4 regions of the Streptomyces sp. NPDC028289 genome follow, and region 2 is predicted to be linked to each of the others. Evidence: riboswitches for the same ligand, from Rfam matches in the RefSeq annotation. Region 2 holds a riboswitch; each other region holds the start of a gene.
What was found. A riboswitch is a leader RNA that binds a small molecule or an ion and turns the genes downstream of it on or off. The one in region 2 is predicted to bind S-adenosylmethionine.
Positions count from the first base shown of each region.

Region 1: linked by a shared signal. The riboswitch ahead of thrC (threonine synthase) and the one ahead of ACZ4UV_RS31475 (putative leader peptide) in region 2 are both predicted to bind S-adenosylmethionine.
Region 3: linked by a shared signal. The riboswitch ahead of ACZ4UV_RS01965 (aminotransferase class V-fold PLP-dependent enzyme) and the one ahead of ACZ4UV_RS31475 (putative leader peptide) in region 2 are both predicted to bind S-adenosylmethionine.
Region 4: linked by a shared signal. The riboswitch ahead of ACZ4UV_RS38285 (amino acid ABC transporter permease) and the one ahead of ACZ4UV_RS31475 (putative leader peptide) in region 2 are both predicted to bind S-adenosylmethionine.

Region 1 covers NZ_JBVHTI010000007.1:176,128-181,513, forward strand. Annotated here, with positions in the region: gene ACZ4UV_RS33955 (alpha,alpha-trehalose-phosphate synthase (UDP-forming)) at 1-409, opposite strand, end outside; gene ACZ4UV_RS33960 (glucosyl-3-phosphoglycerate synthase) at 504-1,448, opposite strand; SAM riboswitch class I at 1,606-1,767, shown strand; gene thrC (threonine synthase) at 1,786-3,069, shown strand; gene ACZ4UV_RS33970 (ubiquitin-like small modifier protein 1) at 3,113-3,388, shown strand; gene ACZ4UV_RS33975 (cold-shock protein) at 3,857-4,063, shown strand; gene groL (chaperonin GroEL) at 4,386-5,386, shown strand, end outside.
Region 2 covers NZ_JBVHTI010000006.1:484,918-490,303, reverse strand. Annotated here, with positions in the region: gene ACZ4UV_RS31490 (DUF427 domain-containing protein) at 1-254, opposite strand, end outside; partial or broken gene ACZ4UV_RS31485 (LLM class flavin-dependent oxidoreductase) at 540-1,259, opposite strand; gene ACZ4UV_RS31480 (MFS transporter) at 1,252-2,265, opposite strand; SAM riboswitch class IV at 2,603-2,716, shown strand; gene ACZ4UV_RS31475 (putative leader peptide) at 2,751-2,867, shown strand; gene ACZ4UV_RS31470 (ABC transporter substrate-binding protein) at 3,088-4,707, shown strand; gene ACZ4UV_RS31465 (ABC transporter permease) at 4,711-5,386, shown strand, end outside.
Region 3 covers NZ_JBVHTI010000001.1:423,178-428,563, forward strand. Annotated here, with positions in the region: gene ACZ4UV_RS01945 (NYN domain-containing protein) at 1-547, opposite strand, end outside; gene ACZ4UV_RS01950 (hypothetical protein) at 588-827, opposite strand; gene ACZ4UV_RS01955 (rhomboid family intramembrane serine protease) at 981-1,775, shown strand; gene ACZ4UV_RS01960 (Lrp/AsnC family transcriptional regulator) at 1,772-2,053, shown strand; gene ACZ4UV_RS01965 (aminotransferase class V-fold PLP-dependent enzyme) at 2,230-3,591, opposite strand; SAM riboswitch class IV at 3,752-3,868, opposite strand; gene trpD (anthranilate phosphoribosyltransferase) at 4,088-5,152, opposite strand; gene qcrB (cytochrome bc1 complex cytochrome b subunit) at 5,318-5,386, opposite strand, start outside.
Region 4 covers NZ_JBVHTI010000008.1:370,992-376,377, reverse strand. Annotated here, with positions in the region: gene ACZ4UV_RS38300 (GNAT family N-acetyltransferase) at 1-436, opposite strand, end outside; gene ACZ4UV_RS38295 (ABC transporter substrate-binding protein) at 485-1,510, opposite strand; gene ACZ4UV_RS38290 (amino acid ABC transporter ATP-binding protein) at 1,578-2,366, opposite strand; gene ACZ4UV_RS38285 (amino acid ABC transporter permease) at 2,363-3,346, opposite strand; SAM riboswitch class IV at 3,735-3,858, opposite strand; gene ACZ4UV_RS38280 (glutathione S-transferase C-terminal domain-containing protein) at 3,936-4,808, opposite strand; gene ACZ4UV_RS38275 (hypothetical protein) at 4,936-5,067, opposite strand; gene ACZ4UV_RS38270 (hypothetical protein) at 5,228-5,386, shown strand, end outside.

The DNA of each region.
Region 1 (5,386 bases), on a different contig from region 2:
GGTTGTAGGCCTGGTACGAACCCCACTGCCGCCGGAACTCCGCGTCGAAGACCGGCTCCAGCGGGGTCTGGTAGAGCATGTGGTGGACGAACCAGAGGACCGAGTTCGCGATGCCGTTGTACGCGTCGGCGAAGACGTCCGCGTCGATGTCGAGCATCCGGACCTGCTGCCCGCCGGTCTCCCCGGCCGGCAGCCTGCCGCCCTCGGCCCGCCGCACCGCCTCCCGGTCACCGTCGCCCAGTGCCGCGCACACCCACACCGCGTTCGCGTCCGACCCGATGGCCGACAGCCCTGAGACCAGCCCGCCGCCGCCCCGTTTGGCGTGCAGCGAACCGTCTTCGCGCAGCTCGTACGAGACCGGGCCGCGGTTCGAGGCGACCAGCACCTCGGCACCGCCGGTGGAAGCCATGGGGGAAGACATACGCCACAACCTAGCCCGGCCCGTAAACGCTCAAACGTACGGCCGCGCCCGACGCGCCGCCGTATACGGCCGTACGGCGAAGTCACGCCACCTTGCGCTCGGCGTACTCCGTGATCTCCACCATCGGCGGCCGTTCCTCCGTGTCCACCGAGTACGTGCGCGGTTCGAAGCCGTCCTCGCCCCGTTCGAACTGGGTGAGGGAGGGGCGGATCAGGTGGCCGCGGGCCAGCCGGAGCTGGGCCGTGCGGTAGATCGCGGCGGACATCCGGCCGAGGGCCTGGCCGTCCTGGTGGCGGTGCTTGCGGACGCCGACGTCGACCTGGGCGAGGGCGTCGAGGCCGACCAGGTGCAGGGCGTCGACCAGCATGCCCAGCTCCACGCCGTAGCCGACCGGGAAGGGGAGCTGTTCCAGCAGCGAGCGGCGGGCCGCGTACTCGCCGCCGAGCGGCTGGACGAAGCCGGCCAGCTGGGGCCAGTGCATGTTCAGCAGCGGACGGGCCATCAGCTCGGTGACCCGGCCGCCCTGTCCGGCGGCGCCGCCGAGCGGGCGGTCGTACATCGCCTTGACCAGGTCCACGTCCGGGTCGGTGAGGAGCGGGCCGACGATGCCGGTGACGAAGTCGGAGGAGAACTCCCGCAGGTCGGCGTCGACGAAGCAGACGATGTCCCCGGTGGTGACCAGGAGGGAGCGCCAGAGGACCTCGCCCTTGCCGGGTACGGCGGGGATGCGGGGCAGGATCGCGTCGCGGTGCACGACGCGGGCGCCGGCCGCCGCGGCGACGGCCGCCGTGCGGTCGGTGGAGCCGGAGTCGACGACCACGATCTCGTCGACGAGCGGCACCTGCTGCATGAGGTCGTGGCGGATGATCGCGACGATGTCGCCGACGGTCTCCTCCTCGTTGAGCGCGGGCAGCACGACGCTGACCGTCTGCCCGGAGGACCGTTTGGCGGCCATGATCCGGTGCAGCGGACGATCGGATACGGACCAGGAGCGGGTGGCCAGCCAGCGCTCGACTTCTTCCAGCACGGTCAGCGGCTCCTCACTGTCACGGCCACACGACGACGTGTGATCCATCTCGCGTTACGGACGACTCTCTCAACTGTCCTGGCCTTCGGTTACAGTCTTGAACAACGCCGATGACCATCGCATGTCCTGGGGTCACCCGGCGTCGACAACCGCATACCGCTCATCCAGAGGGGCAGAGGGATACGGCCCGTTGAAGCCCCGGCAACCCTCCAGTCGGTTCTCGTAGATCGCCGATCAGTGTCGATCGTCCGCGAGGCTCCCGACTAGGGAAGGTGCCAAATCCGTCTCACGGCGAGATGCGTCGTGAGGAAGATGAGGAGAAAGGGCCTCGCCTCACATGGCTGTGCAGACTGTTGCAAGCACCACGGATTCCACCGTCGACCTCGGCCCCGCCGCAGCCCTCAGCTGCCGCGAGTGCGGTCACCGCGTGCCGCTCGGCCCGGTGTTCGCCTGCGAGGAGTGTTTCGGCCCGCTGGAGATCGCGTACGACTTCTCGGCGTACGACACCGAGGAGCTGCGGAAGCGGATCGAAGCGGGTCCCGCGAACATCTGGCGCTACGCGCCACTGCTGCCCGTCCCCGCGGACGTGGCGACCAAGCCGAACATCAACCCCGGCTGGACCAAGCTCGTCAAGGCCGACAACCTGGCCCGTGAGCTCGGGGTGACCGGCGGGCTGTACGTGAAGGACGACTCCGGCAACCCGACGCACTCCTTCAAGGACCGCGTCGTCGCCCAGGCCGTCGAGGCCGCCCGCGCCTTCGGCTACACCACCCTCTCCTGCTCCTCCACCGGCAACCTGGCCGGCGCGGTCGGCGCCGCCGCCGCCCGGGCCGGCTTCCGCTCCTGCGTGTTCATCCCGCACGACCTGGAGCAGGGCAAGGTCGTCATGGCCGCGATCTACGGTGGCGAGCTCGTCGGCATCGAGGGCAACTACGACGACGTGAACCGTTTCTGCTCCGAGCTGATCGGCGACTCGGCCGGCGAGGGCTGGGGCTTCGTCAACGTCAACCTGCGGCCGTACTACGCGGAGGGCTCCAAGACCCTGGCGTACGAGATCTGCGAGCAGCTCGGCTGGGAGATCCCGGACCAGCTGGTCATCCCGATCGCCTCCGGCTCGCAGCTCACGAAGATCGACAAGGGTCTGCAGGAGCTGATCAAGCTCGGGCTCGTCGAGGACAAGCCGTACAAGATCTTCGGTGCCCAGGCCGAGGGGTGCTCGCCGGTGTCGGTGGCCTACAAGGAGGGCCACGACGTGGTCCGCCCGCAGAAGCCGAACACCATCGCCAAGTCCCTCGCCATCGGCAACCCGGCCGACGGGCCGTACGTCCTCGACATCGCGCGGCGCACCGGCGGCGCGGTGGAGGACGTCACCGACGAGCAGGTCGTCGACGCCATCAAGCTGCTCGCGCGGACCGAGGGAATCTTCGCGGAAACCGCCGGCGGGGTGACGGTTGGAGTCACCAAAAAGCTCATTGAGAATGGGTTGATTGATCCGGCGAAGTCGGTCGTTGTACTCAACACCGGTGATGGGCTGAAGACGCTGGACGCAGTGGCGGGGACTGGACTCACCGCGACCATTCGCCCGAATCTGGAGTCTTTCCGCGAGGCCGGGCTCGCCTGAGTCCCCCGAGAAATAGGGCGTTGCCCAGACCGGAGGTAAAAACGTGAGCGTCACCGTTCGCATCCCCACCATCCTGCGCACCTACACCGGTGGTCAGGCCGAAGTCGCCGCCGAGGGCGCCACTCTCGGCGAGGTCATCTCGGACCTGGAGAAGAACCACACCGGGATCTCCGCGCGGGTTCTCGACGACCAGGGCAAGCTGCGCCGGTTCGTCAACGTGTACGTCAACGACGACGACGTCCGCTTCGAGCAGGGCCTGGAGACCGCCACCCCGGACGGGGCCGGCGTCTCCATCATCCCGGCCGTCGCGGGCGGCTGACCTGCCGACCTGCTTGACAGGCTGATCGAATGACCGAACATTACCTTCGGTAACGCCGATCACCGACTGTTCATCTGATTGCCCCCTCCGTGAGAGAAGCGGAGGGGGCAATTCTGTGTGGTTGAGCGCGGTACAGTTGGGGAAAGCGGTCCCGATCTCCAGGTCGGGAGCCCTGTATTCGATACCGCGAGCCCGACAAGAAGTAGCCAAAGTGTGCGGGTTATATGCGGCTTTTGTGGCCTTTACGGGGCCCGACTTGCCCTGAATTCGGCCGAATTCTTGCTACATTCCGGACCCCTTCCGTCCAGAATTCTCGTCCGATTGACCTGTTGCAGACGGCAGTTGGACAGATACATTCAGCCGCGGTCGACGCGTTCCGGCGCACGCCCCCAACCAATGGGGGGTGAGGTCTGACCCGGATCCGCGAAGTGTGGATCTGTGCAAGGGCCAGTAATAGGGGAGTTAGGCATGGCTCAGGGCACCGTCAAGTGGTTCAACGCGGAGAAGGGGTACGGCTTCATCGCGGTCGACGGTGGTGCGGATGTTTTCGTCCACTACAGCGCGATTCAGATGGACGGCTACCGCACCCTGGAAGAGGGTCAGCGGGTCGATTTCGAGATCTCGCAGGGCCAGAAGGGGCCGCAGGCGGACATGGTCCGGCTGGCGACCGGCTGAAGCACGCGCCGACTGACAGCGACGTTCTTCTGTACTTCTTCGAAGGGCTCGTGCCTCCCGGGGCACGGGCCCTTCGGCATGCCCGGCGCATGCCCGCAAGGGCCTGACTCCGGGGGCCGATCCCCGGGAGGCGCTTGCACTCGGCATGGGCGAGTGCTAATCATTGGCGTTAGCACTCTGAAGGTGAGAGTGACAACGAAGGACCGGGTCGGTGAGGCCCGCAGGCCGGGTGGGGCAAGGAACCCACGGGTCGGCGAGCCGTCCGTCGCGGGCGCGGGCGCGGTCCGAAGACTCACCCCCAGTCCTGGAGGGACCACTTCACATGGCCAAGATCATCGCGTTCGACGAGGAGGCGCGGCGCGGCCTTGAGCGCGGTATGAACCAGCTCGCCGACGCCGTCAAGGTCACCCTCGGCCCCAAGGGCCGCAACGTCGTCCTTGAGAAGAAGTGGGGCGCCCCCACGATCACCAACGATGGTGTGTCCATCGCCAAGGAGATCGAGCTGGAGGACCCGTACGAGAAGATCGGCGCCGAGCTGGTCAAGGAAGTCGCCAAGAAGACGGACGACGTCGCCGGTGACGGTACGACCACCGCGACCGTTCTCGCCCAGGCCCTGGTCCGCGAGGGCCTGCGCAACGTGGCCGCCGGCGCCAACCCGATGGCCCTGAAGCGCGGTATCGAGAAGGCCGTCGAGGCGGTCTCCGGTGCGCTGCTTGAGCAGGCGAAGGACGTCGAGACCAAGGAGCAGATCGCCTCCACGGCCTCCATCTCCGCCGCCGACACCCAGATCGGCGAGCTCATCGCCGAGGCCATGGACAAGGTCGGCAAGGAAGGCGTCATCACCGTCGAGGAGTCCCAGACCTTCGGTCTGGAGCTGGAGCTCACCGAGGGTATGCGCTTCGACAAGGGCTACATCTCGGCGTACTTCGCCACCGACATGGAGCGTATGGAGGCGTCCCTCGACGACCCGTACATCCTGATCGCCAACTCGAAGATCGGCTCCGTCAAGGACCTGCTCCCGCTCCTGGAGAAGGTCATGCAGTCGGGCAAGCCGCTGCTGATCATCGCCGAGGACGTCGAGGGCGAGGCCCTGTCGACCCTGGTCGTCAACAAGATCCGCGGCACCTTCAAGTCCGTCGCCGTCAAGGCCCCGGGCTTCGGCGACCGCCGCAAGGCGATGCTGAACGACATCGCCATCCTCACCGGTGGCGAGGTCATCTCCGAGGAGGTCGGTCTCAAGCTGGAGAACACGACCCTCGACCTGCTGGGCCGCGCCCGTAAGGTGGTCATCACCAAGGACGAGACCACCATCGTCGACGGCGC
Region 2 (5,386 bases):
TCGTAGAAGATCCTCGAGCCGGTGTGCGTACCCGTCGGCGGGTTCTTGGCGGGCCGGAGGAGCTCCTCGCGTACCTCCGTGCGCGGGAACGCGTACAGCGGTACGGGAACACCCGGCTCCCAGACGAGGACGGGGTGGCGGCTGTCGACCACCGTGACGTCACCCTTGCGGCCGCGCACCCAGCGCTCGCTCGGCTCCCACAGGAGCCCCTCGGGGGTGGTCCGCACGGCCTGTGCGGTGGGGAACGTGGTCATGGGCGGCTCTCCTTCGGCTGGTTCACGCGGTGACTTCGGCGACGTAGGGGCGACTCTCCCGCCAGGCCGCGAGCTGCTCGGGGCGGCCGAAGACCCGCAGGAACTCCTAGACGTTGCCACGGGCACGCTCCCACACCGAGACGGGTTCGAAGTCGGAGCCGTCCGGGTCGGCGAAGGCCGACGGGGGTGCCACGACCGTGTCCAGGCTCGGGTGGACGAACACCGCGGAGGAACAGCGCGTCGCCGTGCCGCCGGCCACCACGCGGTGCCGTCCGGGGCGCGGGCGGCGATGTCGGCGGGCGTGGGGCGGGCCACCAGGACCACGTCGGCGCGCTCGTCGATGTCCAGCGCGTCCGGAGCGAGGACGACGAGCTGTCCCTGCGGTGGGCGGGGGGTGATCAGGGGGCCCTTCACCGAGAAGCCGGCGCCCTCGAAATCGATGTGGTGCACGCGGACCGGGTCCAGGAAGCGGCCGGTGGCGACGTCCTTGACGACCGCGTCGTCCTCCCAGGAGTCCCACAGCGCGCGGGCGGTGTCGACGACGTCCGTGATCTCCCGGTGCAGGGCGGCGCCGGAGAGCGGGGTTCGTCCGACGGTGGCGAGGTCGTCCGCGCCCGCCGCCGCTCCCACCAGCCAGGCGGCCCGGCCGTGCGAGGCGTGGTCCAGGCTCGCCAGCTGGGTGGCGAGGTGGAACGGCTCGGTGGTCGTGATGTGCAGGGTGGGTGCGAGTCCGATGCGGGCGGTGAGGCCGGACACGTACGCGGCCCGGGTGCCGGCCTCGACCCGGCCGACGAGTCCGCCGACCGTGCCGGGCGGTAGCGGCTCGTCGGCGAAGGTGACGAGCGCGAACCCGGCCCGCTCGGCGGCGACGGCCGTCTCCCGCACCGCCTGCGGAGCGCCGGGCGGGGCAGGAGCAGGGGCCGAGGAAGCGGCGGGGTGGGCGCCGCCACCGTCGGTCTCCAGAGCGAGGTGGAGTCCGGGCAGTCCGGTGTGACGGTCAGTCATCGGGCTTGCCTCCGGTGGACTGTTCGCGTGACGGCTGGTGATCGGTGGCGGGCGAGCGGCCGGCCGGCGCCGCCGCGGACCGGAAGCCGGGCGGGGCGGGCGGTGTGGCCGGTACGGACGACACGGACGACACAGACGGCAGGGGCGGCGGGGGCGGCGGGGCCGACGCGGGCGGTGCGGACGACGCGGCCGCCACGGACGACACGACGGACACCACGAGGGCCGGTGCCGAGCGTGACCTCCGCGTCAGCCACAGCGCCACGCCGAGCGCGGCCAGCACGGCGGTGGCCGCGCCAGCGCCCGGCCCCCAGCGCACCCCCGCGTGCTGGGAGATCCAGCCGATGACGGGGGCGCCGACCGGGCTGCCGCCCATGGAGATCACCGTGCAGACCGCCATCACCCGGCCGCGCATGGCGTCGCTCACCTCCGACCGGACGAAGGCGCTCACCGCCGTGTTCAGCGTCATCAACGTGAAGCCGGCGGGCAGCAGCAGGGCGAGGAAGGCGGCGTACGTGGGCATGACCCCCGCCCGTGCCTCGAAACCGCCGAACAGCAGCGCGCCGACGACGACCGTCCGTACCCGGGGCGAGACCCCGCGCGTGGCGGCGACCGTCCCGGCGACGGTGCCGACGGCCAGCGCGGTGTTCATGAGGCCGAGTCCCCGGGAGCCGACGTCGAAGACGCGCCCCGCGAACAGGGCCAGCGTGGTGGGGAAGTCGACCGCGAAGGTGGCGCTCAGGCCGAAGACGGTGAACACACCGACGAGTTCGGGCCGGGCCGCCACGTAGCGCAGCCCCTCCGCGCCCGCCCCGGTCCACGGCGGCCGGGAGACGGGGCGCGTCTTCCGCGCCCGCGGCCGGGTGAGCGTCAGGACGAACCAGTCCAGCGCGACACCCTGCATCGCGCTGCCGATGCTGGACACCAGGCCCGTGCTCCAGTAGATCCGGTGGTCACGGACCCGTAGGGCGGCGAACACTCCGTTCGGGGCAGTGCTGTTGACGACCATGCGGCTCTTTCCGAGCGGGCGGGGGCTGGACGCGGGCGCGTCGGGGGATGCCTGCGACGCCGGTCCGGAGCCAGGTGAGGGCGCGGCGGAGGCGGATGCGACGGGGAGCGAGTGGTCAGCGACAGGTCTGGTCGAACTGGTCGGCGCGGAGGCCCGACCAGAACGGGTCGAGCAGCGGCGTGCGTGCCTGACCTGCGGTCTCCATGGCCGGATCAAAGCACACGGAACAAGGTGTGTCCACCATCCGTCCCGGCACCTGAGACGACCCCGTTCTCCCGAACAGGGCGTCACATTGCGGCATTGACGTACGACAAAATCGATCCGTAGCATCACCAACGGCATTGAGTGTCAGCGTCAAGCCCTGGCTCGCTGACCGGCAACCCTCCCGCGCGGTGGGGTGCTCCAGGTGAAAGCCCGGCGGGGTCACCGATGACTCCCGCAAGCGCGTGGCCCCGTGACCGGGGCCGGAGACGGGGAGGTTCGGCATGCGGCACAGCGACGACTCTGCTGCCTCCCTCACCGACGCCACGGCGTACTCCCGGCTCTCGCGCCGGCGCCACATCGATCTGAAGCGCTCGACCAGCTGCCTCTGTCGGGCCTGACCGGCCCGGCCGCCGCCGGCTGACATCCGTCACCGGCCCCGGCCCCTGCGCGCCGCCCTTCCCGCTCGCCACCGGTTCCCGGTGTCGTCCGCATGCCACCTCCCTGTCTGCACAGCGCATCCCCGGCCGGAGTCGATCCGCCCGGGCCGCACACACCGTCATGCCTGCGCACATCCGTGCGCGGTCGTGCCCCGGTGACACGAGTAGGAGAAAGCCCTCCGTGACTGCACTTCCGGAATTCAGACCTTCCCGATGGGCGCCCCTGGCCGCGCTCCTGACCACCAGCGTCCTGCTGACCGCGTGCGGTTCGGGCGACGACGGCACCGGCGGCGGAAGCGGCCAGGCGAAGTCCGGCGGCACCCTGACCTTCGCGGTGGGATCCGACGCCGGCTGCGTGGACCCGCAGCAGGTCGGCAGCAACGACACCATCTACTCGGTGCGCCAGATCGTGGACTCCCTCACCGACCAGGACCCGAAGACCGGCAAGATCGTGCCGTGGCTCGCCAAGAGCTGGGACATCAGCGCCGACGCGACGACGTTCACGTTCCACCTGCGGTCGGGCGTCACCTTCAGCGACGGCTCGAAGCTGACCGCGCAGGTGGTCAAGGACAACTTCGACGCGGTGCCGAACCTCGGCGCCCTGGGCACCCTCGCCGAGGGCTATCTCAGCGGCGTCAAGAGCACCACGGTGGTCGACCCGCTCACCGTCAAGGTGTCCTTCAAGCAGCCCAACGCCCAGTTCCTCCAGGCGACTTCGACCCACTCGCTGGGGATCGAGTCCTCGGCGAGCGTCAAGAGGAGCCCGCAGCAGAAGTGCAGCGACGGGGTGGTCGGGTCCGGGCCGTTCGTGCTCAAGCAGTACGTGCAGAACCAGTCGATCACCCTGGGCAGGCGCACCGGGTACGACTGGGGTTCCTCGCTGTGGTCGAAGAAGGGCGAGGCCTACCTGGACAAGCTGGTGTTCAAGGTCGTGCCCGAGGCAGGGGTGCGGGCCGGCAGTCTCCAGTCCGGGCAGGTGGACGCGATCAGCAGCGTCGGCAAGGCCAACGAGGCGGCCCTCAAGGGCGGCCAGGTCACCCTCCAGAGCCGGGCCAACCCCGGTGTGGTGTTCGGTCTCGGGCTGAACAACTCCCGGCCCCTGCTGAAGGACGCGAAGGTCCGTCAGGCGATCTCGGCCGCCATCGACCGGAAGCAGATCGCCGACACGGTCTTCCCGACCGGCACCCGGCCGGCGACCAGCGTCCTGGCGCACACCACGCCCGACTACACCGATCTCTCCTCGGACCTCGCGCTCGACACGGCCAAGGCGAAGTCGCTGCTGGATGCGGCCGGTTGGAAGGCGGGCAGCGACGGCATCCGCACCAAGGACGGCAAGAGGCTGACCCTGACCGTCAGCTGGTTCCCCAACGCGGCCACCAACCAGCCCGCGCTGGAACTCGTCCAGCAGCAGCTCAAGGCCGTCGGGATCGACGTGGTGCTCAAGCAGCTCCCGGTCACCCAGTTCGCCACCACGCTCCAGTCGGGTGACTTCGACGTGGTGTGGGGGAACGTGACCCGCGCCGACCCGGACATCCTGCGCAGCTCCTTCTCCTCCCAGCTGGGCAACTTCTACCACCTGCCCGCCAGTTCGCTGGACACGGCACTGTCCGCGCAGGCCGCGACCACGGACACCGCGAAGCGCGAGCAGCTGGTGGCGGAGGCGCAGCAGCTGATCGTGCAGAACGCGTACAACGTGCCGGTGGTGGAGCTCCAGACCCAGCTCGGCGTCTCGAAGAAGGTGCACGATCTCGAATTCGACTCCGGCAGCCGCGTCCAGCTGCACGACACCTGGATCGGGTAGCGGATGCGCCGCTATGTGATCAAACGGCTGGCGCAGGCGGTCGGGGTGCTGTGGGCGGCCTACACGGTGTCGTTCCTGGTACTGGACTTCCTGCCCGGTGACCCGGTCTCGGCGATGGCCGGGGCCGGGATGGACACGGGGCAGGTCGACCCGGCCCAACTCGCCAGGCTGCGGCACGAGTACGGCTTCGACAAGCCGGTGCTGGTGCAGTACGCGGAGTATCTGGGCCGGGCGGTGCGCGGGGACTTCGGCGACGCGGTCTCCACCGGCCGCCCGGTGACCTCCACGCTCGCCGACGCGCTGCCGCAGACACTCCAGCTGACCGGTGCCGCGCTGCTGCTGGCGGTGGTCCTCGGCGGCGGCCTCGCGGTGGTGGCGACGTACACCTCGCGGCGGTGGCTGCGGCAACTGCTGCTGTCGCTGCCCCCGCTGGGGGTGTCGGTCCCGACGTTCTGGGTGGGGCTGCTGCTCGTCGAGGCGTTCTCCTTCAAGCTCCACTGGTTCCCGGCCTTCGGCAACGACGGGCTGAAGGGGCTGGTGCTGCCGGCGCTCACGCTGGCGGTCCCGACCGGCGCACAGGTCGCCCAGGTGCTGGCGAAGAGCCTGCTGACCGCGCTGGACCAGGCCTATGTGGAGACCGCGCGGGCCAAGGGCGCGGGCAGGTGGCGGGTGCATCTGC
Region 3 (5,386 bases), on a different contig from region 2:
CCGCTTCCTTCTTCGCCGCGTCCAGCTCGGTGCGCAGTCGCTCCGTCTCGGACCTGGTCTGCTCCCGGGCCCGGTCCAGTTCCTCGCGCAGCCGCTCCAGTTCGGCCCGGCTCTCCTCGTCGGCCCGCTCGGCGTCGGCCCGCTGGGCCTCCTCGCCGGCCGCCGCCACGAGCTTCACCCAGCCCGCGGGGCGCAGTACATAGGCCGCGGCCGCCACATCGAGCGGGTCCGCGGCCGGGGGCGGGGAGCCGGAGTCCAGGGCGCCGGCCAGTTCCGGCTGGGCCTCTCTCAGCTTCTCGCCGATCCGCTGCCGGAAGAGGGTGTCCGTCTCCAGCGCGGCCGCCATGGCGTTCCCCGCGAACTTGGCCCGGCGATTCGGGGCAAAGCGGGCGTACTGCCGCAGCTGGGCGGGCAGTTCGGCGACGGTCAGGCCGCCGAACCCGTCCGACACGATCTGCACGACACGCCGCCGCACACCGTCGGGCAACGGACGGTCAAGCACCTCGGCGGTGCCGTCACCCGGCCCCCCGCCCGTGGTCTCCACCATCCGTCACACCCCATCACCTGTACGGGGCCGGCTCCCGGTCTCAGGAGTCGGCGCCCGGCCTGTCCACCAGTTCCACCTGGTCCACCGCGTTGCACCAGCGGCAGCGCACCGACTCGATGGTCTCACTGACCACCTCGCGCTCCTCGACCTTCGGCTCACCGGCCAGGTCGAGGTGAACGTACTCGACCACCTTCGACGAGCGGGTCACGTCGAAGCGCGTGAGGTTGCCGCAGAGGGTGCAGCGCCACCGCGTCGTGGCGGTCGGCAGGGGAACCGTCATCGTGGCTTGTTCGCTTCCTTCTAGTGTCCGTGACGCGCCGTCCCGACGCGTGTGGCTCGTAACCCTACGGCCTGGCGGGTACCCGACGCCCGCCCGTCCACGGCGGCGAGGCGATCTGCACCACTGCGTCCCGTTACGCCATGCTCTATGTCCATGATCGGCAACTGGAACACGACGGCGGCCCGGACCCTGCGGAGCCTGCGGGGCACGTCCGCGCCCATGACGTACACCCTGATCGCCGTGTGCTGCCTGATCTTCGTACTCGGCCCCGCCTCCGGCTTCACCCCGTCCTACGGCACCGGAGAGGCCCTCGCGACCGCCCAGCGGGCGTATTTCCGGCACTGGGGGGTGGTTCCCGCCGACCTGTTCGACGGTCCGGTGCGGGAGGCGCTCACCCCGGCCACGGCGCTGTTCATCCACGGCAGCTGGGTGCACCTGCTCGGCAACATGCTCTTCCTCTTCGTCTTCGGGGCGATGACCGAGGAACGGATGGGCCGCGTGGAGTTCACTCTCTTCTACGTCGGCTGCGGCTATCTCGCGCTGCTCGGCTACGCGGCCGCCAACGCCACGTCCCAGCAGTCGCTGGTGGGCGCGTCCGGGGCGATCTCGGCGGTCCTCGGAGCGTTCCTGTACCTGTTCCCCAGCGCCCGCGTGACCAGTCTCCTCCCCTTCCTCTTCTTCCTCCCGCTCCGCTTCCCGGCCTGGGTGGTCCTCCCCTTCTGGGCGGCCCTCCAGTGGCTGGCCCTGAACCAGGCCCCCTCCGGCCCCGGCGTGGCCTACCTCGCCCACCTGGTCGGCTTCGGACTCGGGTTCGGCTACGCGTGGGTGCGGTACAGAAAAAAGAAGGGCGCGAAGCGCGGCCTTGGAAGGGCGGTGGCGGGCGACGGGCGGGCGACTAAAGTGAAGGTCGCCCCAGCTCCGGCACCCGAGGGAGAGAACCAGCCGTGATCACCGCGATCGTCCTCATCAAGACCAGCGTGGACCGGATCCCCGAGATCGCGGAACGGATCGCCGCGCTGGACAGCGTCAGCGAGGTCTTCTCCGTCACCGGCACGTACGACCTCATCGCCATGGTCCGGGTCCAGCAGCACGAGGATCTGGCCGAGGTCATCCCCGGCTCCATCAGCAAGATCCCCGGCGTGGAGGCCACGGACACGCACGTCGCGTTCCGCACGTACTCCCAGCACGACCTGGAGGCGGCGTTCGCGATCGGCCTGGACAGCTGAGCGCCGCCGACTGCAGCGCCCCGTAAGGGGCGCTGGGGGTACCCCCGGCCGAAGGCTGGGGGAGGAACTGCGCGACCAGCCACGACGGACCCGCGGGGGGCCACGGCGCTTCGTGCCCGGCTGCCGGCCGGTGGGGGCTGAGCGCGCGGTTCCCCGCGCCCCTGGCGGGGCGCTGATCACACCGCCGGGACGCAGCGGCCCTCTTCCGTGCGGTACGACCACTTCGCACCGTCGGTCACAAGTTCCCGTACCGCCGTCACGAAGCGCTCCACGTGCTCGTCCGGCGTCCCCGCCCCGAAGCTCACCCGGATCGCGTTGAGGGACTTCTCGCCCGGTGCCGCCTCCGGCGCCCCGCACTCGCCCTGGGCCTGCGGGTCGGAGCCCAGCAGGGTCCTGACCAGCGGGTGGGCGCAGAAGAGGCCGTCGCGGACGCCGATGCCGTACTCGGCGGAGAGCGCGGCGGCGAAGTGGGAGCTGTTCCAGCCGTCCACCACGAAGCTGATCACGCCGACGCGGGGGGCGTCGTCGCCGAAGAGGGAGAGGACCCGGACCTCGGGTACCCCGGCCAGGCCCGCCCGCACCTTCTCGATCAGGTGCTGCTCGCGGGCGACCAGCGTGTCGAAGCCGGCCTCGGTGAGCGCCTTGCAGGCGGCGGCGATGGAGTAGGCGCCGATGACGTTGGGCGACCCGGCCTCGTGCCGCGCGGCGCTCTCGTGCCACTCCACGGCCACTCCCCCGTCCTCGCGCCGGGTGACCTTGCGGCTGGCGCCGCCGCCCGCGAGGTACGGCTCGGCGGCCTGCAGCCAGTCGGCGCGGCCGGCCAGGACGCCGGAGCCGAAGGGGGCGTACAGCTTGTGGCCGGAGAAGGCGACCCAGTCGACGCCCAGGTCCCGAACCGAGACGGGGTGGTGCGGGGCCAGCTGGGCGGCGTCCAGGACGATCCGGGCGCCGTGCGCGTGCGCGGCGGCCGCGAGCTCCCGTACGGGCCACAGCTCGCCGGTGACGTTGGACGCGCCGGTCACGCAGACCAGGGCCGGACCGTAGGGGTCGCGGTCGGCGAGGGCGCGTTCCAGGGTCTCGACGGCCTGGCGCGGGGTGCGGGGCGCGTCGAGGTAGGTGACACGGGCGTCCTGCCACGGCAGCAGGGAGGCGTGGTGCTCGGTCTCGAAGACGAAGACCTGGCAGTCGGCGGGGAGGGCACGGGCCAGGAGGTTAAGGGAGTCCGTCGTCGAGCGGGTGAAGACCAGCTGGTCGTCGGGGCGGCAGTCGAGGAACTCGGCGACGGTCCGGCGGGCGTTCTCGAAGAGGTCCGTGGAGAGCTGGGAGAGGTAGCCGGCGCCGCGGTGGACACTGCCGTAGTAGGGCGCGTACGCCGCCACGTCGTCCCAGACCCGCTGCAGGGCGGGGGCGCTGGCCGCGTAGTCGAGGGCGGCATAGGTGACCTCGCCGCCGGTGACGAGCGGGACGGTGACATCACGGCCCAGAACGGGCAGGGGGGCACAAACGGACTGGGCGGAGGCAGCGGTGGAGACGGACATGGGTGAACTCCCGTGTGAGCAGGTGAGATCCGCCGTGCGAGCGGATGCGCTCAAGCAGCGGCAGGGGAAAAGGGTGTGCGGAGGCGGGGCTCTGCGGCCCTATCGCATTCGCTTGCTCACGGAAGGCTCCTCGACGACCAGGACCCCTGGTGGTTCGAGGGGTCCGCGCTTGCCGTGAACCTCGCTGCCCACGGCCTGGTCTTCACCCGGGGCACCCCGCCACGGACGGAGGGTTGCCGGACAGTCGGCCGGGGCCTCATGACTGTCACTCATGACCTGGAAAGAAACGTAGGGGAAGTGATCGCAGTCGCGCAACTTCAGTCCGCATGACGGGACGGAGCGAGGGCTGCGGACAGTTCGGCACCGCCGCAGAGGCCGTATGTGGTTGCGCACCGTTGCGGCGGAGAAGCAGGTGTACGCCGGTCCGCAACGGCCGTCGGCCACGACGGTGGAGCCCGGCGGTGCCGGGCCCACCCCAGCCCCCTGGACCGGCGCCCTACTTGTGTGTCGCCGCCGCCCAGCGCTCCAGGACCTGCTTGGCCGCACCCGAGTCGATCGAGTGCGCCGCCTTGTCCATGCCGGCGCGGAGTTGCTCTGCCAGCGACCCCGTGCCCGGGTCCAGGGCCACCAGCGCCGCCGCCGAGTTCAGCAGCACCGCGTCCCGTACCGGGCCCTGCTCGCCGTCCAGGAGGCGGCGGGCGACCTCCGCGTTGTACGACGGGTCACCGCCCCGCAGCGCCTCCACGGGGACCAGGTCGATGCCGACGTCACGGGGGTCGAAGGTCTCCTCCGTGACCTTGCCGTCCCGGACGGTCCAGACGCGGGACGTGGCGGTCGTCGTCAGTTCGTCGAGGCCGTCGTCGCCGCGGAAGACGAGGGAGGAGTGGCCGCGTTCGGCGAAGACCCCCGCGACGACGGGGGCCATGCGGGGATCCGCGACACCGACCGCCTGGGCCCGCACCCGTGCGGGGTTGGTCAGCGGGCCGAGGATGTTGAAGACCGTGCGGATGCCCAGCTGGCCGCGGGCGGCGCCCGCGTGGCGCAGCGCCGGGTGGAACTTGATGGCGAAGCAGAAGGTGATGCCGGCCTCCTCGGCGACCTCGGCGACCCGCTGCGGGGTCAGGTCGAGGTTGACGCCGAGCTTCTCCAGGACGTCGGAGGCCCCGGACGCGGAGGAGGCCGCACGGTTGCCGTGCTTGACGACCTTCGCGCCGGTGCCGGCCACCACGAGCGCCGACATCGTGGAGATGTTCACCGTCTTCGCGCCGTCGCCCCCGGTGCCGACGATGTCGACGGTGCGGCCCGGCACCTCGATGACGTTGGCGTGCTCGTACATCGTGCGGACGAGCCCGTTGATCTCCTCGACGGTCTCGCCCTTGGCCCGCAGGGCGACGACGAAGCCGGCGATCTGGGCGTCGGTGGCCTGGCCGCGCATGATCTGGTCCATCGCCCAGGCCGTCGCGTCGGCGCTCTGGTCCTGGCCGTACAGCAGCGCGTTCAGTACCTCGGGCCAGGAACGGCCCGCCGCGGTGTCGCCTCCAGCGGGGGTCACAGCGCTCATGAGGCCGCTCCTGATCGTCGTAAGGGAAATAGCCGGTTTCAGGGCCTACCCTATCCAGCTCCGGGCACGGCAAAGGCCCCCGTCCTCCCCTAGTCCTCGAACAAACTCGGACCGGGGGCCCATCCGGACGGGGGCCCTTCGACCGTGGCGTGGCGACGCGGTCGATCAGTGGTGGCCGTGGCCGCTCGTGATCTCCTTGTACTCCTCGACAGTCGGCTTCGGGATCTGGTTGTC
Region 4 (5,386 bases), on a different contig from region 2:
TGCCCATCTCGACAGTCCGGGTGCGGAACGGGCCGGGCTCGGTGCGGGCGACCAGATCCAGCATCTCGGGCACGTCGTCCGACCCGAGACGTACCGCCTCGGGGGCGGGCTCGGCCCGCAGTGCCGTGTCGACGAACTGGACGCCGGTCCCGCCGCCGACCACCTCCCAGCCGGGCGGTGCCGCCTCGACCGGCTTGATCTTCACGGTCGTTCCCGGGCCGACGAGTGCGAGCAGGTCGGCCCAGGCGGCCGGGTCGGTGGCGTCGGCGAGCGCCGCATAGGCGTAAACGTCGTCGGGATACCGGGCCGCCCGCCCGACCCTCTCCGCGAGGTGGGCGTGCGGGCCGGCGAGGGCCGACCAGACGGCGTTGTCGAGCGGGGACGGATCGGGTGCGAGCGGGACCCCGCCTCCGTGGAGGTCGGTCTGGACGGTCACGGGGGCGCGGTCCTTTCTCGCCTTGCGGGATTGCTTCTTGACGGGTGATCAGGAGTTGTCGAGCGGCAGTCCGGGCGGGTTCACCTCGGACTTGGCGACGGCCTCGTTGGAGAGGTTGTAGGCCTTGAGCCACTCGGCGTACTGACCGTTCTTGATCAGGTAGTTGATGGCGTCGGCGAGCGGCTTGGCGAGGCCGCTGTCCTTCTTGGCGGTGGCCGCGATGAGGCCCTGGAGGCTGGCGCCCGCGCCGGAGTAGGTGCCCGCGGTGCGGGTGGCGTTGGGCGTGTCGGCCACCTGGCGGTTGTGGTAGGCGAAGCCGGGGTTGGGGCCGAAGGAGGCGTCGATCTTGCCGCTGTTCAGGGCCAGGAAGGTGCTGGTGCTGTCCTGGAAGTACTTGACGGTGAGCTTCTTGCCCTCCTTGGCCAGCTTGTCCTTCCACTCCAGGAGGATCTTCTCCTGGTTGGTGCCGGAGCCGACGGCGACCGTCTTGCCGGCGAGGTTCTCGTAGTTGCCGTCGAAGTTCCAGGTGCTCTTCTTCGGCACGATGAAGGCGAGGTTGTCCTGCCGGTAGGAGGCGAACTCGTACTTCTTCTTGCGCTCCTCGGTGTCGGTGACGTTGGAGAAGGCCACGTCGACCTTGCCGCTGTCGATGCCGACGAAGAGGTTCTCCCAGGTGGAGTTCTTGACCTCGGCCTTGAGTCCGAAGACCGCGGCGACCAGCCGGCCGAGGTCGGGCTCGGAGCCGGTGAGGGTCTTCTGGTCGTCGCCGACGTACGCCAGCGGCGGGAACCCGGCGGGCAGGGCGCCGATGCCGATCTCCAGCGTGCCGCTCTTCTTGAGGGCGGCGGGCAGCTCGGCGCTGATGGACTTGACCTCGGAGACCTTGATGGTGGTCTGGGTGGCGGCGCCGTTGGAGACCCGGCCGACGACGACCGTGCCGGACTTGGCGCTGTCGGTGGTGGTGGCCGCGTCGCTGTTGCCCCCGCAGGCGGCGAGCCCGGTGGCGAGGGAGGCGACGGCGGTGGCCGCGGTGATGCCTCTGATCAGGCTGCGTCGGGTGATGTGGGTAGACATGGCCGTTCCTTGTCGCTGCAGGTGATGGAGGGTGGCGTGGGGGGAAGTCGAGGGGTGCGGTGGGAGGTCAGAGGACCTTGCTCAGAAAGTCCCTGGTCCGCTCGTTCTGCGGCTTGTCGAGAACCTCGGAGGGCGGGCCCTGTTCGACGATCCTGCCGCCGTCGATGAAGACCACCCGGTCGGCGATCTCGCGGGCGAAGCCAATCTCGTGGGTGACGATGACGAGCGTGGTGCCGCTGGTCGCCAGGTCCTTGATGACCGCGAGGACCTCGCCGACGAGTTCCGGGTCCAGGGCCGAGGTGGGCTCGTCGAAGAGGATCACACCGGGACGCAGGGCGAGCGCGCGGGCGATGGCGACGCGCTGCTGCTGGCCGCCGGACAGCTGCCGCGGATAGGCGCCGATCCGTTCGCCGAGGCCGACGCGTTCGAGGAGTTCCTTGGCCAGCGCCTGCGCCTCGGGCTTGGTCAGCTTTCCGGTGGCGACGGGGGCCGCCGCCACGTTGTCGAGGACGGTCAGATGCGGGAAGAGGTTGAAGTTCTGGAAGACGAAGCCGATCCGGCCGCGCTGGGCCAGGATGTCGCGCTCGCTCAGCTCCTTGAGCCGCTCGCCCTGCCGCTTCACCCCGATCAGCTCGCCGTTGACGCTGACGTGGCCGATCTCGGGCTTCTCCAGGTGGTTGATGACCCTGAGGAGAGTGGACTTGCCGGAGCCGGACGGGCCGAGGATGACGGTGACCTCGCCGGGCCGTACGGTCAGGTCGACGCCGTCGAGCACGCGGTGGGCGCCGTACCACTTGTGGACGTCGTGGATCTCCAGGGAGGCCGGGGCCGTCTCCAGGGTGTCGGTGGTGGTCATACGGCGGCCTCCCGGCGGATTCGGGCGCGCAGGTCACCGAGCCCGGCCCGCAGTTTCTGCAGGGGCGTCGGCGGCAGGGTGCGCGCGGCACCCCGGGCGTAGTACCGCTCGACGTAGAACTGGATCACGGAGACCACGCTCGTGAGGATCAGGTACCAGACGGTCACCACCAGCAGCAGCGGCACGATGTCGCCGGGGTAGGTGGAGCCCATGGTCTGTGCGGAGCCGAACAGGTCGAGCAGCGAGACGTAGAAGACCAGCGAGGTGCCCTTGATCAGGCCGATCAGCTGGTTGACGTAGTTCGGGATGATCGAGCGCAGCGCCTGCGGGAAGACGATCTTCCGGAACTGGTAGCCCTTCGGCAGGCCGAGTGCGGCGGCCGCCTCGTGCTGTCCCTGGTCCACGGAGAGGATGCCGCCGCGCACCACCTCGGCCGCGTAGGCCGCCTCGTTGAGACTGAGGCCGAGCACGGCGATCACCATGTCGGTGGCGAGCTTCGACTCGTCGAAGGAGAAGAAGGCCGGCCCGAAGGGGACGCCGAGACTCAGCGTCTTGTAGAGGGCGCTGAAGTTGTAGAGGAAGAGCAGGACCACGATGAGCGGGATGGAGCGCAGGGCCCACACGTAGGTCCAGCTGACGGCGCGCAGCACCGGGCTCTTCGACAGCCGGGCCAGGGCGAGCAGGATGCCGCCGAGGAGGCCCAGCACCGCGCTGTAGGCGGTGACTTCGAGGGTGATGAGCAGCCCGTCGAGGATGTTCGGCCGTAGGAACCAGTAGCCGAAACGGCCCCACTGGTAGAAGGGGTTGGACACCAGTCCGTGCACGAACTGGGCGGCCAGGACCAGGACGACGGCGGTGGCGATCCACCGTCCCGGCCTGCGCAGCGGCAGAACACGCTGTGCGGAGAGGGGTTTTGACGGCTCATCGGCAGCGGGCGGTGCCTCGGGGGCGGCGATCGTGGCGCCTGGGGGTTCACTCATGGCGGGCTCCGGCGGAGTCGGACACCCACGTGTCCCACGGCGGGGGCCGCGCACCGGGCCGTGTTCGGGCACGGTTCGGTGCGCGGGGGCGCGCGGGCACGAGGGCTGGGCGGACGGCGGCACACCGGACGGCCGGTGTTTCGACGGGGACGCTGGGGTGCGAAGCTGCGGGGAACCGGCGGAAAAGCCTGGTCAGACCCGACAGCGGGCACAGCCCGGGGCGGTACACGCGCTACACAGGGCGCTGTTGACACGGAGCAGGTCGACGGCGCGGTCGGCGACGAGGGGGCTCGGGTACGGGCGTACGCAGCCCTCGGCGCGGCGCTGGGCCGTCCTGGGAGCTGCGTACATGTCCGTCACCTGTCACTGTCGTGCCGGCCCCGAGGGGCACTCGCGCTTACCGAATCGTCGCTTGCCGAAACGTCGTCGGTCCGGTCGTCACCTGGGGCACCCCACCGCGGTGCGAGGGTTGCCGGTCAGCAAGCCAGGGCTTGACGCTGACGCTCATGACCGTTCTGGTCCGTAAGTAACGCAGTTGCCCGAACGAATGTCAACGCCTGTCCGACTGGCGAAACGGTTCGGGCCGCTCTCACCTGCGCGGACCGCGGGGTGCGTCCGCCGCGTGGCCCGCCCAGTCCAGGATCTGGACGGCCGCGCCGGCGGCTTCCAGGCCCTGGCAACGGCCGTGGTGGCGGCGGGCGATGCCGTCGAGGTCGAGGTGGGTGCCGAAGGCCGGGTGGGCGGCCAGCCGGCGGGCGTAGGCCCACAGCGCCGGGTGGCCTGCGATGGCGTGCACGGCGGCGGCGTCCAGGTGGTTGCGGTGCACGGTGTCGAGTTGCACCAGGGTCACCCACAACTCGATGTCGGCGGCGGTGAGTTGCCCGCCGACCAGGAACTCCACCCCGGTCAGCCGGCGCTCCAGCGCGTCCAGGGTGGCGAGCAGCAGTTCCAGCGCCTCCGGGTCACCGCCCTCGCGGCCGGCGCGCTGGGCGGCCTGTTCGATGTCCTCGGCGCACAGCCGCTCGACGGCCTCGATCTCGGCCTCGGCACCGCACGGGTAGAGCCGGGCGACGCCGTCGCCGAAGTGCTGGTCCAGGTCGCGCAGGATGTCCCGGCTGTGGGTGCTGACGATCCTTCCGGACCACCCGTCGCTGAACACCGGCGCGAGGGCCGGCCCCGAGTAGCGGTGCGCGCTGGCCTCGTACAGCGGGCGCAGCACCGCGTGGCTGCCGTCGGGACAGTCCGGGACGGCGGGCAGGAAGGTGACCGGACAACAGTCGTCCAGGGCCAGCAGGCTGTGCCCGACGGCGATCCGGAGGCCGTCGGGACAGGCGGTGGACAGGTGCAGCCGGTAGCGGCGCGGCACGGCGTAGTGGCCGCTGCGCGCGTCGCGGCCGATACGGCCCCGGAAGGCGGGGGCGGTGCGGACGGACGGCAGGGCGGCGAGTGGAGCGATGGACATGCGTCTCCCCGGGGGCGGGCGGGCGCGCGGACGTACGCGCGGCGGAAGCGTTCGTCGGTGGGTTGTCGGTGAGCCGTGGCGGGTCCCGGCGGACGGGCGCCCGGCTCGTACGGCCGGGACCGGGCGCTCAGCTTCTGCGGCCGGTGGCGCCGCACATCCGCAGCAGGTCGATGTGGCGGCGGGAGGTGAGCAGAGGGGCCGTCCAGGACGCGGGGCTCTCACGGCGCTGTCTGCCGGTGAGCGTGCGCAGGCGACCCATCTTTCCCTACCTTTTCACTAGGATTCCCACCTGGAGTGTCGATCGGCCTCCGTCCGGCGTCAAGGGGGCGTCCACGCCTGGGACACCCGGCCCCGACTTGCCGTCGGCCGGGAGGGGCGGTGCGCTGGTGGCGGAGGCCGAGTGACAGGAGCCGGAGCCGATGACCGAGCCCCCGGGTCCCGGGCCGGTGCCCGGCGCCGTGCCCGAGACCTTCGCGTTCCGCTGCGGGCGGTGCGGCCGGGCCTGGGAGGCCACCTTCCAGGCGGTGTTCTTCACCGACCCGGTCGCCGACCCGGAGCTGCAGAGCACCCTGGAGTAC